One region of the Pseudoalteromonas translucida KMM 520 genome, then DNA from elsewhere that is predicted to be linked to it. Evidence: predicted binding sites of a transcription regulator. Region 1 holds the regulator's gene; each other region holds the start of a gene.

Region 1 (4,432 bases):
AAAACGCGCATCAAAAACATAATCAGCACCTTTGGGAATACCATGCTTAAAGCCAAACGACTCAAAGGTAATGATAAGCTGTTTGTCTTTTTTACCGAGTATGGTTTCACGCATAGATTCAGCAAGTTGATGCACACTTAAATCGGTTGTATCAATGACATGATCAGCCCGTGTTACGAGTACATCGAGTAATTCTTTTTCTTTTTGTATTGCTAAATCTAGCGGTAGCGAATCAATCGAGAGCGGGTGCAAACGACGCGTTTCTGAATAACGGCGGATTAATGTTTGATCGTCGCTATCTAAATAAAATAACGTTGGTTTAGCAAAGTCGGGCAAGTACTCAAGAATATCGTTAAACTGCTGCTGATCTTTAGGCAGGTTACGCACGTCTATACTAACGGCTATTTTATCGTAGTTATCAGAGACACTGCGCACTAATGAAGGCAGTAAATTTACCGGAATATTATCTACACAATAGTAACCTAAATCTTCAACAACACGTAAAGCAACCGATTTACCAGAACCCGATCGGCCACTTATAATAATTAATTCCATTTACCACCCCTTTATTAGTAACTAGGATTGATCCAAAATAACTTGGTATAACGCTTCATCAGACTTTGCCGCACGCAATTGCTTACAAAACTCTTTATCGTTTAGTTTATCAGCTATTGTGGCTAGTGTTTTCAAGTGCTGCTGGTTATCGCCATCGGGCACTATAAGTGCAACAAAAATATCAACTGGACGATTATCAATTGCATCAAAATTAATAGCGGTTTCGCTTATTAAAATTAAGGCAAGAGGTTCCTGCGCCCCGCTCATACGGCCATGTGGAATTGCTATTCCTCGGCCAATACCGGTACTGCCTAGCTTTTCTCTTGCTAATAAAGCAGTGAGAATATCTTGCTGGGGTAAATACGGCATTTTTTTATGCGCGAGTTCACTGATGAATTCTAAAATTCTTTTTTTACTATTAAAAAGGACCACAGCTTTGCTGCAGTCCTGGCATATAAGTGAGCTTAATTTCATAGTGTTAGTGTCGAGCAAACTTCTCTTTGTGTTTAATTACTTGACGATCGAGTTTGTCAATCAACGAGTCAATGGCAGCGTACATATCTTGGTGTTCGGTCGATGCAAATAGCTCAGCGCCACTTACAAAAATTGTTGCTTCAGCTTTTTGACTTAATTTTTCTACATCGAGAATAACATGCACATTAGTTATGTGATCTGAGTGTCTTTGCAGCTTTGCAAATTTATTATTTACATAGTCTCTTAATGAGTCTGTAATGTCTACATGACGACCAGTTAAGTTTAGTTGCATCAGCATTTTCCTCTTTGTTGTACGTCTTAAATCAAGCTTTTACGTTGATTCGACGGGGGAATAGCCAGAGATTCGCGATATTTTGCAATTGTCCGTCTAGCTACTTTAATTCCTTGCTCAGCCAATATATCTGCAATCTTGCTATCACTCAATGGTTTGGCTAAGTTTTCTGCAGCGATCAACTTTTTAATCAAGGCACGTATGGCAGTTGATGAACATTCGCCACCATTTTCGGTGCTTACATGGCTTGAAAAAAAGTACTTAAGCTCAAAAATGCCACGTGGAGTGTGCATATACTTTTGCGTAGTGACCCGTGAAATAGTCGACTCGTGCATTTCAACTATTTCGGCAACATCGTTTAAAACCATAGGTTTCATGGCTTCTGGGCCATGTTCAAAAAATGCTTGTTGTTGCTTAACAATACAATTAGTTACTTTTAGGAGTGTTTCATTTCTACTTTCTAGGCTTTTAATAAACCATTTAGCTTCTTGTAAGTGCGAGCGAATAAATTGGCTGTCACCACTGGATTTTACCGTACGAGACATAGCCGCATATTGGCTGTTAACACGTATTTTTGGCATGCTATCTGGGTTTAGCTCTACCACCCAGCGGCCTTTTATTTTTTTTACCGACACGTCAGGTATAACGTATTCAGATTCTTCTCTGACAATGGTATCCGCAGGCTTAGGATTAAGCGTATGAATAAGTGTCATTATTTCTTTAAGCTCTTCTTCTTTGAGCTTAGTTTTTTTCATTAACGTACGATAGTCGCGAGCAGCGAGTAAATCGATATGATCAGTTAACACCATTTTTGTTTCGTTAATATAAGGGGTGTCTTTATCAAATTGATTTAATTGAATACATAAGCATTCTTGCAAGCTGCGAGCTGCAATACCAACAGGATCAAATAATTGAATGCGCTTTAGCACGGCTTCTATTTCATCTAGCTCTACTTCGTGTTCGTCATCACTTTCTTGGTTAAAGCTTGCTAAAAGATCTTCGCAACTGAGGGTTAAAATACCAGAGTCATCTACGGCTTCAACAATAGCTATAGCAATAGCTTCATCGGTAGGACTAAAAGGAGTGAGCTGTAATTGCCACATTAAGTATTCATGCAGGGTTTCGGTTGATGCACCTTGATAAATAGATTCATCTTCAGGCATTGGCCCTGATGAAGAGGCAGGCGCTGCGCTCATATATTCATCCCATGATACATCCATGGCCATATCGTCGCTTATGGTGTCTTTGTTTAGTGCTTCACCGCTATCTTGCTCATACTCGCTTGGGGTGTCATCGGCAGAGGCGCTAACAGTAATGTCATCTGCTTTTTGCTCGTTTTTACCAGCTGATTCTTCCGTGTAATCTTGCTCATCAACTTCAAGTAATGGGTTGCTATCAAGTGCTTCTTGTATTTCTTGCTGGAGATCCAAGGTACTAAGCTGCAATAAGCGAATAGCCTGTTGCAGTTGCGGAGTCATTGTAAGTTGCTGGCCCATGCGCAGCTGTAATGATTGCCTCATTTATCTCTAACAATCCTTATAAATTGATATGATTAATCTTAGCAGATGCTTATAGTAATAACATAAATATTACAGTTTGAACTGCTCGCCTAAATAAACATCACGTACTGTTTTATCATTTAATACAAATTCAGGAGTACCAGATGCAATTAGCTCCCCATGAGAAACAATGTAGGCTTTTTCACAAACATCAAGGGTTTCCCTTACATTGTGGTCGGTAATTAGCACGCCAATACCACGGTTTTTAAGATGTTCTATAATTTTTTTAATATCGAGTACTGAAATAGGATCCACGCCAGCAAAGGGCTCATCAAGTAATATAAATTTAGGATCTGCAGCTAAAGCACGTGCTATTTCTACGCGGCGACGTTCACCACCAGATAGCGCCATGCCTAAGCTGTCGCGAATATGTTGCAGGCTAAATTCGTCCAGCAAGCTATTTAGGGTTTCTTCTCTGGCTTGTTTGTTTAGTTGCTTACGCGTTTCTAAAATAGCCATTAAATTTTGATACACAGTGAGCTTTCTAAAAATAGAAGATTCTTGTGGTAAATAACCAATACCTAAACGAGCACGGCTGTGCATAGGAAGTAGGGTAATATCGTTATCATCAATTGATATTTTACCTTTGTCGCTAGGAACTAAGCCTACAATCATATAAAAGGTCGTGGTTTTACCTGCGCCATTGGGCCCAAGTAAGCCAACAATGCTCCCTGCTTTTACTTCAAGGCCTACATTTTTAACAACTTCACGGCCTTTATAGCTTTTTGCTAATAGCTCTGCTTTTAATGTACTCATGGCTGACCTTTATTGAGTTTTTGTTCTTTTTTTGCGTCTATAGGCACTAAAATAGTGTGTACCCGATCAGTTGAGTTTTCATCTTTTTCAGCACTTATAAGCTGTTGTTCTATATCGTAGGTGATACTTTTAGCCGTGATTTTTTGCCCAGCTTGAGAAATGTTTGCATCTCCTACTAGGGTTAAAAAACGTTTCGCTACATCGTAACGTACTTCGTTAGCGCTGGCGCTCATGACAGTGCCATCTGCTTGCTTTTCTTCAAAATATGCAGGGCTGCCCGTGGCAATTAATAGTTGTTTATTATCGCCAAGCTCGTCGCGCTTATGTACTTCTAAACGATCGGCGGTGATACGACGATTACCGTGGATAATCTCGACGTTTTTTTCAAAAATACCAACATTTTCTTTTAGTTGACCTTCTTGTCGGTCAGCACTAATAGAAATTTGATTAGCTAGTGGGGAAGTACTTTGCTCTGCCGCATTACTATTAAATACAAGTATAAGCGATGGAATAATAAGTATTTTTGCAAGGTTATTGGTCATAATATAGTGTTCGCGTATGGTTAATTAGTTTTATCACCTCGGTTGTTAAATTGGCTTCAAGGCCTTTACCGGTGATCTTTAAATTCGGTCCAGTTATAATAACGGGTTGTTCGCTGCGCATAGTGAGTAGCTTTATATCTACTTGAATATTGTCGGCGGTGATTTTGTCTATCATTGCGCCATCAATTAAGTTTTGGGCAGTTACATTACCCTCTAAAATTAATTGTCTTTCATCGTAAAGTGTTGCTTCATCA
Region 2 (4,432 bases), 840 kb from region 1:
GTTTGCTATTAAGTTGTGCGCCTTGACCACGAGAGGCAGTGAAAAGCTCACCACGAATTGGATCATAAATAACGGCCTGGTCTAAACGACCTTTTACTTTAAGTGCGATAGAAACCGCAAAATGAGGAATACCCTTGATGAAGTTCGTTGTGCCATCAAGCGGGTCAACAATCCATTGGTAATCTGCATCCTTACCTTTATGCTCGCCTAATTCTTCACCAACAATGCAGTGATCAGGGTAAGAGCGTAAAATGGTATCGCGAATTATAGCTTCTGCTTCTTTATCAATGTTAGTCACTAAATCGTTAGTGCCTTTTTGTTGAACTTCAACTTTTGATAAATCTTCACTTGCACGAAGTATAATTTTGCCTGCGTTACGCGCAGCGCGAACCGCAATGTTTAACATTGGATGCATGGTATTACCTTTGGGTTGTAAAAGAACGTTTATATATTTTAGCTGGCGTATTTTAGCGACTTTTACCATAAAGTAAACAATAAAGCCTAAATACTTTTGTTTGTTTTTTGTACTTGCTTGATGTGCAGGGCATTTTATACAAATTCAGCATTGATGAATCTGCAAAGCGTTTTTTAATGTGTTCTAGTGCTTTAAAAATGTAGCATGTTTTTTACTCTTTAACCTGGGCCCAAGTTATAAAGCTATGAACATGCTTTTATAGGTAGTTCATCACATTGGAGTACCACTTTTACCACAAAGTTGGGTTTTTAATTGATTTGCAAAGCTAATAAACTTTTCTTTAATGGTGCGCTTAATCTTTATTTCTACTGAGCCCATAATAGCCTTTCCTTCAATATGGATGGTCGGCCCTTGATGCTTGTTAAGTGCCACTGTTTTATTTTCAACACTACTAATAATGCTAAACATTTTTGATACTACATTGACGTGTTCTGGTACGTATATTTCATCACTGCCAAAAATACAGTTAACATGAATCGTCACCTCTTGGTGGGTAAAAATAGCATCAGTAAAATCAAGTACTACCGAGCCCATAAAGTTAGTCAGGTAAATATTTTTAGGCACAACCCATTGGCCACTTCTTTCATTGGAGCCTAAAATACTGCGTAATGTAAAGTCACTCTGGCTAGATTGTTGAGCGCTATAATTGGGTGAAAATTGCGAATGCTTTTGGGCATTATATTGCTGATCAGTATTAAGGGTTAAATCCTCAACTAAGCTAACAAGGGTTTCATTATTACTTGTAGCCATTGCCTCATCTAAACGTCTTTCAAATGCTTCTACAGAAATAACTCCATGGCTGTAATTATAAATTAGTTGATCAATCACTTCTTCGCGCACTTGCTCTTGCGGGCGGTCTGTTATTTTTACGCTCATTAGGGTATTCCTTTTATTTTACTATTGTCACTATATAAGCAAAGCATATACCAAAAATATTATTGTTATTAATCAGTTTGTTATGTTTTTAGCCTATTTGTGATTTTGTTATATTAACGATCCATTAACCAAAATGGTAATTATCTAGTTATTTTCACTACTGAGAACTTTTTACCGATAAGTCGGTAAAAAAGTGGTGTGTACAAAGTGAAGTTATTTTATATTTAACCTTAAGCTTATGATTTTGCTTGTTTATTAAAGTTGGCCTAAAGCTGGCATTAGTTAAAGTGTCTTTAATCAAAAGGAGAAAGATTATGAAAACATTTAACAAATCTATCATTGCGGCGTTAGTTTTAGGTACTACGGCTATGGGTGCTCAAGCGAGCAGCTGGGAAAATGAAAGTAAAGATGCTTGGATTGATGGTAAGGCTGAAACAGTGCTTCTTATGAACACTAACCTCAATAACTTTGACATCAACACTGATGTAAAAAATGGCAAAGTTATACTAACAGGTAAAGTTAATAGCGAACTCGACAAAGAGTTAGCAGAAGAGCTTGTACTGAGTTTAGATGGCGTAACCGATGTTGATAACCAGCTTACTGTTGTGAAAAACATGAACAGTAAAAGCCATGACAACATGAAAGATGATGATGGTAGCGGCTTAACCGACGCTAAAATTACCACAGTCATCACAACGCGTTATTTATTTAACTCAGAAGTCGGTGGTACAAACATTGATGTAGATACTGACAACGGTATAGTTACTCTTACCGGTACAGTGAACTCAGATGCTGAAAAACAGCTTGCAGTAAAAATTGCTAAAAATGCTGAAGATGTTCGCGACGTAGTAGATAAACTAACGATAGTTGCAAAGTAACATAGTATTTATAAAACCCAGCTCTGCTGGGTTTTTTCTTATAATTTTTTGTTTGTAAATAAGGAGAGTATTTATGGATATTATACGTATTATTTTTTCAATCTTACTGCCACCACTGGGAGTATTTTTACAGGTGGGTTTAGGCTTACATTTTTGGATAAATATTTTACTTACGTTGTTTGGTTACTTCCCTGGAGTAATACATGCAATCTACATTATCGCAAAAAAATAATTCATTTCTGTTTGTCGCGTAATATAGGCTGTAAGTTGCTTGTTTAAAGCTCAATTTTTAAATTACGCGATATACAGCCTTCCATTTCATTTTTACTTAGCTGCCAGTATTAACCCTAAATTCTGCAAATTTTAATATTACACCCATAAAAAGATTACTATTTAAGCAGTTAGACCATTGATTGTTAAAATAAAGACTTTTGCTAGTGACAAGCCCCTAAAAACTTTTTATACTGCACCCCGCTTTAGTCGCTATGTGGCTAAACGCTTCTTAAAAAATTAACTGTTTACAGTTATACAAAAAGTTGGCCCCTTAGCTCAGTTGGTTAGAGCACACGACTCATAATCGTTAGGTCCCCAGTTCGAGTCTGGGAGGGGCCACCAATTTTAAATATACCCACTAAAAATCATTCCAATCATTAACTAATGAATAGCTCTATGTTGTGTTAATTACACTTTAAGTATATTTGTGGCTGTCTCATTATAAAATAATAAATAGAATTGTTTTACGACAATAAAAAATCCCTAATTAGGGATTTTTTACAGAGTACTTATTAACGCTTTTAAGCTAATACCTATATTATTAATAACATGATCATTCTGGCTTATTAAATAGCTAATTAATCCCGTTAGAAATAACCTGTAGGTCACTATATAAAATGACCTTGGTTAGTGATTAAGCTATTTTTTGCTGCTAGAACTGTTCACTAATTTAATGAAACGGCTAAAATAAATTAATTTTTGCGGTAGATCTCATGTTCAATATCGTAAATATTAACGCTTAAGCTGTCTGATGCTCTGCAATAGGTTTTTAAACACTCAAGTAGTTGCTCACTTAACATTTGTTTTTGCTCAATAGAACGCCCTGCCAAAATGTGTACCGCGATATGTATAAACCCCGACCTGCCTGCGCCCAGTAGATATTGCTGATAGGAAATAGCGCGTGTTTTTATGGTTTCTAAATCAAATAGATTACTTTGGAAAGCGGCGTTGTGAATTTTTTCTACAAGTACTTGTGGTAATACAGGGAGGTCTTCTGAGTGTTCAATAATAATGTGCGGCATTTAGGCGTTCCTATTATGAGTTACTACATGTGTGAACCTTATTATACCAAATACCAAGTTACTCGCTAACCCCTGGGCGAGTGAATTTTATAGCTAAAAAAAATTAAATCATGACACTGTAGCAATCAGGTAATCGTAATGAACAATTATGTTGCTCAGGGTAAATACTTTGCATCTATTCGCTTAATATCTATTTGCGGAGATTTATAAGAGGTATAAATTAACCAACCAGCGGTAGCAATATAAGTTAAGCCAGATGTTCTGCTAAATGAACGCTCAGGTAGGCGTATTATGTCGTGATGACTCGCTGAGGCAAAGTCATAGTAACTTAAGCGATAGTCGCCCTGCGCTACATTAAAGTAATACACGCGTGACAGTGCTTGTGTTTCGCCTTCTTGGTAGTACCAGGATGTATGGTTAGATAAATTAATAGACGCAACGAGGAGTTGCGCATTTTCGCTACCAGGGGGCTTGATCCAGAGTTGCTTGGCGTCGGGGTTGGCAAATATAAGCGCACCTTGCTTATCTTCATAGGCATATAAGGTGGATTGTTTAATCACTTGTCCTAGGTTGTTTCCTTTTAAATCAAAACGAAATACATGCTCACCATCTGATACTAATACGTTGGTGCTATCATGCGACCAACTGGGTTTACCATGGCTACTAAAATTGGTTGTTAATGCGGTACTGGTTTGCGAGTTAAAATCATAAACGTAAAAGGCATGCTCGCCTCTTTTTGCTACTACAAACGCAATGTAGCGTCCGCTTGGAGACCAAATAGGGCTGTAAATATTCGTTTTTAACTGAGTTAATTGCTTGCGAGCGGTACCATCTTTATTTGCTACCCAAAGCTCTTTAGATCCAGATTCATTCGATATAAATGCTAACTTACCGCTGCGTTCATTATA
Region 3 (4,432 bases), 1.4 Mb from region 1:
ACTAATTTAATTTAACTAAATAGCAGGTTACTTACGTTTAGTTGGTTTTACACGTTGATTGTGCTTTTTAACTGCTTTACGTATTTGGTTTATTTTGGCACGCTTATCTTTGCGTTTTTCAGGCATTACTGAAAGCTTAGTTTGTGTTTCACGTCCTAACTTAACTGTTTTACGTAAATAGTTTACTGTGTCTAGGTCGTATTCAATCCAGCCACCTTGTGGTACGCGCTTATCAAGCTCTAATTTACCGTAACGAATACGAATTAAGCGAGAAACTTCCACCTCTTGTGATTGCCATAAACGACGAACTTCTCGGTTACGTCCTTCATTAAGCGTTACATTGTACCAACGGTTTATACCTTCGCCGCCCATAGGGTTAACCGTAAGAAATTTTGCTGGGCCATCTTCAAGTTCAACACCACGGGTTAAATTTTTAATGGTTTCTTTGGTTACTTCACCAAATACACGGGCTGAGTATTCACGTTCAACTTCGTAACTGGGGTGCATAAGTCGGTTTGCTAATTCACCATCGTTAGTAAACAGCATCAAGCCTGCGGTATTTATATCTAATCGGCCAACCGCAATCCAGCGCTCGCCATCAATACGAGGGAGGCGGTCAAATACAGTACGACGACCTTCAGGATCTTTACGCGTGCTTAACTCACCTTCAGGCTTGTTATACATTATTACGCGACAAATTCTATCGGCTTTTTCTTCAATTTTTACCGTATGGCCATCAACACGAATTGAATCTGTTTCTTCAACACGATCGCCTAATTTAGCCACTTTTCCGTTAACGCTAACGCGGTTTGCGTCAATGTATTTTTCCATTTCACGGCGTGAGCCTACGCCAGCACGGGCTAGGACTTTTTGTAACTTTTCACCTTGTATAACACTCATTCGGATGGTTCTCTCACAGAAGGATCACTTAATAACTGGTTAATTTTACTTTGCTGTTGCTCTGGCAAGGCAGGTAAATTATCTAAACCTGTTATCGAAAAATAATCTAAAAATTGTTTAGTAGTCGCATATAGCGCCGGCTTACCCGGCACTTCTTTGTGACCTACCACTTTAATCCACTCTCTTTCGAGTAGTGTTTTAATAATATTTGAACCCGTAGTAACACCACGCACTTGTTCTATTTCGGCGCGTGTAATTGGTTGCCTATAAGCAATTAGCGATAACGTTTCGAGCAAAGCACGCGAATATTTGGGCGCGCGTTCTTGCCATAAATTACTTAGCCAAGGGCTTAAGCTACTACATGCCTGAAAACGATAACCACTGCCTACTTCTACCAAACGAATACCACGGGTCTGAAAATGTGTTTGTATTGCTGTTATTGCATCGTTTATATGCGCCATAGATATTGCTAAATCGGCTAAAACAACATCCTTTAGATGACGTTTACTTAACGGTTTGTCAGCAACAAAAATCGCCGCTTCAATGATCTCAATTAATTGCTCATCACTAACTCGCCGACCCACCATAAACGCTCTTAAACTAATAAACACACACAGCCAACTATTATGCCAGAACTACAGCAAAGTAGGAAAACATATCGAGCAATTTAGTAAATCAAAGCCACAAAAAAAGCCAGTGCTCAGCACTGGCTCCTTTCTCACACTTTAAAATAGTGTGCTTAGCTGTTATTGGCGCTTTTAAGTGCGTCGTCTTCAGCGACTGCATTGCCATATTTTTTTATGTAAGTAACAAATTCACGTTTGCTAACACGTTTGTCTTTATTTACATCCATGTAGCCAAAGTGATTTGAAATATCATCATCGTCTGCTTCTTCAACCGAAATATAGCCACTTTTATCGTTATCTAAACTCGAGAAGCTGCTTTGTATTTTATCAAATTTAGTAATATCCGCTTTAAATGCTGATTCGCTTACTTCACTGTCTGTGGCAACTTTCCCGGTATTTAATTGCATGTACGCATTAAATTCATTGCGACTTATTTGATTATCCATATTAGTATCAATATTTGAAAAGTGTTGCCAAATATTATCGTCATCAGCTTCAACTTTCGAAATAAAACCATCACTATCGTTATCTAAACTTGCAAAGTCACTATCAATTTTATCTAACCCTTGGTTAGATGCACAAGCTGCTAAGCTTAACGTTGCTAAAATAGTAGATGCTAATGTTAACTTTTTCATAAGACGTATCCTTGTAGTTAATTAATGTCACTTTAACTAATACAAGTTAAATGCCAAAAACATCAACCTTTTAAAATCAATTAGTTACAATAAAAATACAAGTAAAAAAACTAACGTAGCGCATTATAGTAATGAAAGCTTTGCTTCATGCCTTGTAATTTTTGCAAAAAGCCTTGGTGTAATACCGGACATAACAACGGGTGTTTTTACACTTAAAAGTTCAGCCAATAACTTCCTCGTTTCGGGCGTGTTATGTAAGTGTATTTACTGATATAATTTAACGCATTATATAGAACCAATTTTAAGGTATATGCTATGAAAGTGATTTCTTTCAATATCAATGGTCTGCGTGCGCGTCTTCATCAATTACAAGCTATTATCGACAAACATCAACCCGATATTATTGGCCTACAAGAAATTAAAGTTCATGACGAAGCGTTCCCACTAGAAGATGTACAAAAAATGGGATATCACGTTTATTATCATGGCCAAAAAGCCCATTACGGCGTAGCTATGTTATGCAAAAAAGAACCTAAATCGGTATTTAAAGGTTTTGCCACTGATACTGAAGAATCACAAAAACGCATGATCAGTGTTACCGTAGAGCAAGACAATGGCCGTGATTTAACGGTAATGAATGGTTACTTCCCGCAAGGTGAAAACATTAATCACGAAACCAAGTTCCCATATAAACGTCAGTTTTATAAAGATTTAATGACTCACCTGCAAACAAATCATACTCCCGATGAAGACGTGATTGTAATGGGCGATATTAATATTTCACCTACCAGCCTAGATATAGGTATTGGCGAAGTAAATGCTAAACGTTGGTTAAAAACCGGTAAATGTTCTTTTCAACCAATAGAGCGTGAATGGCTGGCAACATTACTTAACTGGGGTTTTAAAGACACCTTTAGAGAGCAAAACCCAGAAACCAGCGATCAATACTCGTGGTTTGACTACCGCTCAAAAGGGTTTTTAGATAACCGAGGCCTGCGAATTGATGTTGTACTTGCAACACATGAGCTAGCCGCGCGTTGTATAGACACAGGTATAGATTACGAATTACGTGGCATCGAAAAGCCATCGGATCACGCCCCTATTTGGTCTGAATTTAAATAACCTAATGCTTAGCCTCCCAATGCAAGGGCTACTTTGGGCCCTTGTAATCGCTATAAGCTTATTTAGTATTGATAAAGCGACCTATAAAGCACTCTACAAAGTACCCATACGCCAAACTGGGGTACTTGCATGTGCGCTGGTGTTTGCTGTTTTATGGCGCATTAAAGCAGGCATTTTAACGGGCCTTGATTTACATATTTTAGGTATTACTGCAGCTACACTTATTCTCGGTTGGCGTTTAACTATTTTAAGTAGTGTTCTGGCAACGGCGCTATTAGCCGCATTTGGTTTAATTGAGTTTGAGTTACTGCCAGTGCAATTGCTTATTGGCGCATTTATCCCTATTTTATTGAGCTACTTGGCTTTTATTGTTAGTTATCAGTATTTACCGCGCCACTTTTTTGTTTATATATTTGTATGTGCGTTTATTACGGCTGGGTTTATCGCCTGTATAAAAATAGCTTTAGGGGCATTATTTTATCTTGCTATTGGTCAGTATAGCTGGCAACAATTAGCAGATAATTACGTTTACTTAAGCGCTATTATTTGGCTGCCAGAGGCCATGTTAAACGGTATGGCTATTACAATTATGATCACTTATCGCCCACATTGGGTAAAAACTTTTTACGATAAGGACTACCTAGGCTCATGAGTCTTGAATATAGCTGCCCACTGTGTAGCAACTCACTAATAAAAACAGCTAATATGCTTCGCTGTGAAAACAACCATAGTTTTGACTTTGCAAAAGAAGGCTATGTAAATTTATTGCCTGTACAGCAAAAAAACTCAAAACAACCTGGTGACTCATTAGAAATGGTGCAAGCTAGGCGCGCTTTTTTAGAGCGCAACTATTATGCTTTTTTACAGCACGAACTTGGCCAAATTATTAGTAATATAGCAGCTAATAATATTATTGATTTAGGGTGTGGTGAAGGGTTTTACACCCAAGCTTTAGCTAATAATACTCAAGCCACTGTGTACGGAGTTGATATATCGAAGGCGGCGGTAAAATATGCGGCAAAACGCTATAGCAATTGCCACTTTAGCGTGGCATCCATTAGCCAAGCACCTTTTAAAAGCTACTTTGCCGATGTATTGGTCAGTGTATTCGCACCATTATTTACTCAAGAACTAGCAAGACTTGCTAAA
Region 4 (4,432 bases), 570 kb from region 1:
GTTAAGTTAAGCCGCGAGCCTGTGATTGTAAACAAGCAGGCGCTGATTGAGCAGGTATACACAGCCATTCATCAGGCCCATGTGGTGCCTTTTGGAGTAGCTAACCCGGTTGCTGCGGCACCAACCGATAAAGCCTTAGCCAGAAATATGCGCCGAGTAATGACACTTGCCGGTAGTAGCGCTATTAATTACGGGCCACTGGATGGTTATGCACCGTTAAAAAAGCAGCTTATTCATCGCTATTTAGACTTTGGCATTGGTATTAATATGGATGAAATGGTGATCACTAATGGTGCGCAAGAAGCACTGGCAATTGCACTCAAATGCGTAACTAAGCCCGGTGATGTAGTGGCCATAGAGAGCCCTTGTTATCACGGAATTATAGAGTTAATAGAAAGTTTAGGCCTTAAAGCACTAGAAATACCTTTATGCCCAGATAATGGTATTTGGCTAAACGATTTAGCGCAGGCGCTTAATGAGCACGATATTAAAGCGTGTTTATTTTCTACGGCTATTAGTAATCCGGTTGGTAGTTTTATGCCAGATGAAAATCGAGAACAACTGGTGGAACTAGTTGAAAGCCATAACGTAGTGCTCATTGAAGATGACGTATATGGTGACCTATACTTTACACCCAAACGAGGTACACCGGCTATAGCGTATTCCAAAAAAGGCTTGGTGCTAAGTTGTTCGTCTTTTTCTAAAACGGCTGCCCCTAGTTATCGAGTTGGTTGGCTTATTGCGGGAAAATTTGCAGGGCAAGCTAGGCGTTATAAAAGAGCATTGAGTTGTTCTACCTCACTAATTAATCAATGGACGTTATCAGAATTTGTTTTTAGCGGTGAATACGACCGTAATTTAAAAGTACTTAGGCAGCGTTTACGCACTAATAAAGAGCATATGCGACGTTGCTTACAGCAAGCTATGCCAAAAGGTACACGGATCAGCGATCCACAAGGTGGCTGTGTTATTTGGTTAGACTTAGGCAGCGAGTATGATAGCCAAAAGCTATTTTTATTAGCGCTTGAGGTAGGTATAAGCATTACTCCAGGGTTGATATTTTCAGCTTCAAATAAATACAAAAGCTGTATAAGGCTAAGTTATGGTGTGCAGTGGAGTGAGCAAATAGAGCAAGCAATTGTCACACTGGGTAAACTTACCTTACTAGCAAAAAAAGTAGCCTAATTTAAGGGGGATCAACAGCTTGTAACAAGTTTTGCGGCACAATAAAAAACAGCCGTTAAGTTAAGCGTAACGGCTGCAAAGGGATGTTAAATAATCACCTAAGTGAAGTTTGCAAACTAGTTTTGTTTAAAGCTAAATAATTGGTAACCTTTAAGTTCAGGTACTTGGACTACTAACTGCTCTTCTTGTTTAGCTATATTGGCAAAATTTTCGCATAAGGCATTGGCACGCTTTTCGAGCGCATCGGCATGCTGCTCTACTTTTTCTTCTATTTGCGTACCCATGTTTTCCATACGTTGCTCAAAGGCTTGCATGTCGCCTCCTGAGCCAAGTAATTCAGAACCTAAAGCAACTAAAATACTCCCCATAGATTGCATTACAGCCGACTCAACAGCGCTCTCTATTTGTTGTTCGAACTGCTGCTCAAAGTTTTCACCAAATTGATTAAAACTTTGCTGGCCCATAACAAAGGTGTCTTGTTGATAAAAAGTATTTTGTACTTCAAGTTTAATGTCGTCCATTAACGATGAGATATTATCGAGGCCATCAATATTAAAAGCATTAGCAACTTCTTGCAGTGCAACACCGGCAATTTTAACGCCTTCTAAGGCTATATTTGCTACTTCGGGTAATTGCGTGCGTAAACTATCTGAATATTGAGTTAGCGCCTTTTGCTGGGAATGATTAAGCGCTACCGATTCACCATTAATGGTTAAATTACCATTGGTATTAAATTGCATAGTTTGCTTATCGGCGGTAAAAATCTCTAGTTCGTTAGGCTTAATGCGTACATCATTTTTAAATTCTACATTACATTGCTCATTATTAAATGACACTGTTGAATCGTTATCATTATGTGCCATAACGGCAGGTGCACATATTAAAGTGCTCACTAATAGTAATTTTTTCATATTTATTCTCAGTTTTTTATTGATGATAAATAAGTAATAACAAGTTTAGTGCCAATGTTTTTTTATTATATTAAACAATAAGTTGGTTTTATTTTTAGTATTAGCTATAGCAAGAGTTTATTATAAAAAAACTATTTTTTAGTCAAATTGGCTAAAGCTAAAGCAATAATTAATTTTATTTATCGATACGATAAAAAACTCTCACTTTCCATAAAGCGAATTTAGCGCTATTTATTCACAGTATTGACATGGAGGCTATTTAAGATAGCTACATGGCTTTATTTTGGCGCTAAACTGCATTGCACTTTATGTGTCGAACATTTTAATTTTACCAATTATTGCGATTATAAAATCCTTGGTTGGTCTCAAACACTTTATGGAGTGGGTTGTGGGTAAGACATTTAGTTACGATGCGCTAGATGACGATTTTGTTGAAGACGAGTACGAAATGCTCGGGCGTAATCAGCACGATAAGAACAAGCAAAAGGTTAAGAAAAAGTTGGAAGACTACCTTGAGCAAAAGCGCTTGCGTAAAAACCTAGGCGAAGACGATTTAAGCGATTACACCGATTAAATTGCGCTAGTATAACTAAAGTACCAATGTGAATTAGACTCTAAATGTACGCTTTTATGTATGTTTAAATTTTGATTAGATTGGCAATAAAGAGGCTGTGTGCCTCTTTATTACTTTTAAGCGGCGTTACTTATTACTTTGTTGCAGTGCTTTTTGAATGGTGAGCTCTAGCTTTTCTGGCTTGGTAAAGGGTGCATAGCGTTTAATTGGTGAGCCGTCTGCTGCGATTAAAAACTTAGTAAAGTTCCACTTTATTTTGCGAGTTAAAAAGCCAGGTTGTGTCGATTTCAAATAACGAAATACCGGATGAGCATGCTCTCCGTTTACCTCTACTTTAGCGGCCATTAAAAAATTAACCCCGTAATTTATTAAACATCCTTGCTCTATCTGCTGTGCATCTCCCGGTTCTTGCTGATTAAACTGATTACACGGAAATCCTAAAATTACTAAGCCTTGGCTAGCATATTTATTATGCAAAGCCTGTAATGACTCGTACTGGTAGGTAAAGCCGCACTTGCTTGCCGTGTTTACAATAAGCACGACTTTACCAGCAAACTCGCTAAAATTAATGGTGTTACCTTGTAAACTGGTGGCGCTTAACTGATGAAACTTGTGCATTATTTATGCTTTACCTTATATTTTTTGATGCTCAATCTACTCTTTTAAGTACATTGCTTAATATGGTTGTTGTATATATTAAGGTTGTTTTTAATTTAAAATTAAAAACAACCCCATACCCGCAATCGTAGTGTAATAAATATTATGGGTTTTATAAGCCACAATAATAGCGACTATAGCCGCACTTAAATAAGGGTTTTGCCAATGTAAATTAATGCCATCATCGTTTAAAAATACAATAGGTACCCAAATAGCCGTAAGTACCGCTGGTGCACTAAAACTTAAAAATTGTTGCATTTTAGGCCCAACTTTAAAGGGTAAAGCGCGGTGCAAAAATAAGTAACGGGTAAAAAAGGTAATACAGGCCATTAGTAAAATAGTGGTCATCATAAGTTGCGCTCCTTTTTAGCAGTTATTCTTGCTGTAAAGTATCCTGCGCTCATAGCCAGTAATGCAGAGCTCACCAGCCATAACTCAAATCCGGTACTTTTAAACAGTGTAGCGCTAGTGCCAGCTACTATAACTGTAACGAGTGAGGCGAGACTTTTAATACCCGGAATAACTAAAGCTATAAATGTAGCGGCTATAGCAAAGTCGAGGCCTAAATGGGTTAAATCGGGGAGCATAGTACCAGCAACAATGCCTATAAACGTCCATAAATTCCATGCAATATAAAAGCTAAAGCCGGCGCTAAGTGCGTAAATTAAACGTATTTTTGTACGATAGGCTTTAGGGTGGTGCGAAAATGCAAATAACTCATCGGTCAATACAAAGCTTACCGGTAGACGCCAGCGCAAAGGTTGATCAATTACTTTATGACGTACCGCTAAGCCATATAAAAAATGCCGAGAGCTAATTATAAAGGTAGTAAATAAAATGGTGAGTAGTGGCGTATTTCCCGCAATTAACTCAATAGCGACAAGCTGCGCAGAGCCAGCAAATACTAATAACGACATCGCTTGAGATTCAAGGGCAGTAAAGCCATTTTGAATAGCCAGTGAGCCACAGAGTATTCCCCAAGGGATCACCGCCAAACAAAGCGGTAACATATCAACAAAGCCTTTTAAAATTGCACGCGATGGTCTGTTCATTTGCAGAAATATTAGCCAGTAAAATTAATTGCTTAAGTGTGCCATAAAGCATG

Evidence for each region. The regulator sigma-54, encoded in region 1, starts transcription at its own class of promoters, with help from an activator protein. The targets are predictions, from matches to a motif close to GTTGGCACGNNNNTNGNNT.
Region 2: the regulator sigma-54 is predicted to act here: its motif matches at 1,612-1,630, upstream of PTRA_RS01610 (BON domain-containing protein).
Region 3: the regulator sigma-54 is predicted to act here: its motif matches at 2,201-2,219, upstream of PTRA_RS07305 (EF-hand domain-containing protein).
Region 4: the regulator sigma-54 is predicted to act here: its motif matches at 2,134-2,152, upstream of PTRA_RS00310 (YggN family protein).

Annotation. Positions count from the first base shown of each region.
Region 1 covers NZ_CP011034.1:2,885,994-2,890,425, reverse strand. The annotation lists gene rapZ (RNase adapter RapZ) at 1-555, opposite strand, end outside; gene ptsN (PTS IIA-like nitrogen regulatory protein PtsN) at 577-1,029, opposite strand; gene hpf (ribosome hibernation promoting factor) at 1,034-1,321, opposite strand; gene PTRA_RS13370 (RNA polymerase factor sigma-54) at 1,348-2,841, opposite strand; gene lptB (LPS export ABC transporter ATP-binding protein) at 2,911-3,636, opposite strand; gene lptA (lipopolysaccharide transport periplasmic protein LptA) at 3,633-4,178, opposite strand; gene lptC (LPS export ABC transporter periplasmic protein LptC) at 4,168-4,432, opposite strand, start outside.
Region 2 covers NZ_CP011034.1:339,655-344,086, forward strand. The annotation lists gene suhB (inositol-1-monophosphatase) at 1-415, opposite strand, end outside; gene PTRA_RS01605 (LiaF domain-containing protein) at 686-1,351, opposite strand; gene PTRA_RS01610 (BON domain-containing protein) at 1,666-2,229, shown strand; gene PTRA_RS18805 (YqaE/Pmp3 family membrane protein) at 2,303-2,461, shown strand; tRNA gene PTRA_RS01615 (tRNA-Ile) at 2,768-2,844, shown strand; gene PTRA_RS01620 (5-carboxymethyl-2-hydroxymuconate Delta-isomerase) at 3,195-3,524, opposite strand; gene PTRA_RS01625 (winged helix-turn-helix domain-containing protein) at 3,680-4,432, opposite strand, start outside.
Region 3 covers NZ_CP011034.1:1,524,453-1,528,884, reverse strand. The annotation lists gene rluB (23S rRNA pseudouridine(2605) synthase RluB) at 28-900, opposite strand; gene scpB (SMC-Scp complex subunit ScpB) at 897-1,487, opposite strand; gene PTRA_RS07305 (EF-hand domain-containing protein) at 1,640-2,161, opposite strand; gene xthA (exodeoxyribonuclease III) at 2,477-3,283, shown strand; gene PTRA_RS07295 (energy-coupling factor ABC transporter permease) at 3,288-3,935, shown strand; gene PTRA_RS07290 (putative RNA methyltransferase) at 3,932-4,432, shown strand, end outside.
Region 4 covers NZ_CP011034.1:61,247-65,678, forward strand. The annotation lists gene PTRA_RS00305 (aminotransferase-like domain-containing protein) at 1-1,185, shown strand, start outside; gene PTRA_RS00310 (YggN family protein) at 1,302-2,096, opposite strand; gene PTRA_RS00315 (PA3496 family putative envelope integrity protein) at 2,485-2,670, shown strand; gene PTRA_RS00320 (glutathione peroxidase) at 2,797-3,288, opposite strand; gene PTRA_RS00325 (AzlD domain-containing protein) at 3,379-3,678, opposite strand; gene PTRA_RS00330 (AzlC family ABC transporter permease) at 3,675-4,379, opposite strand.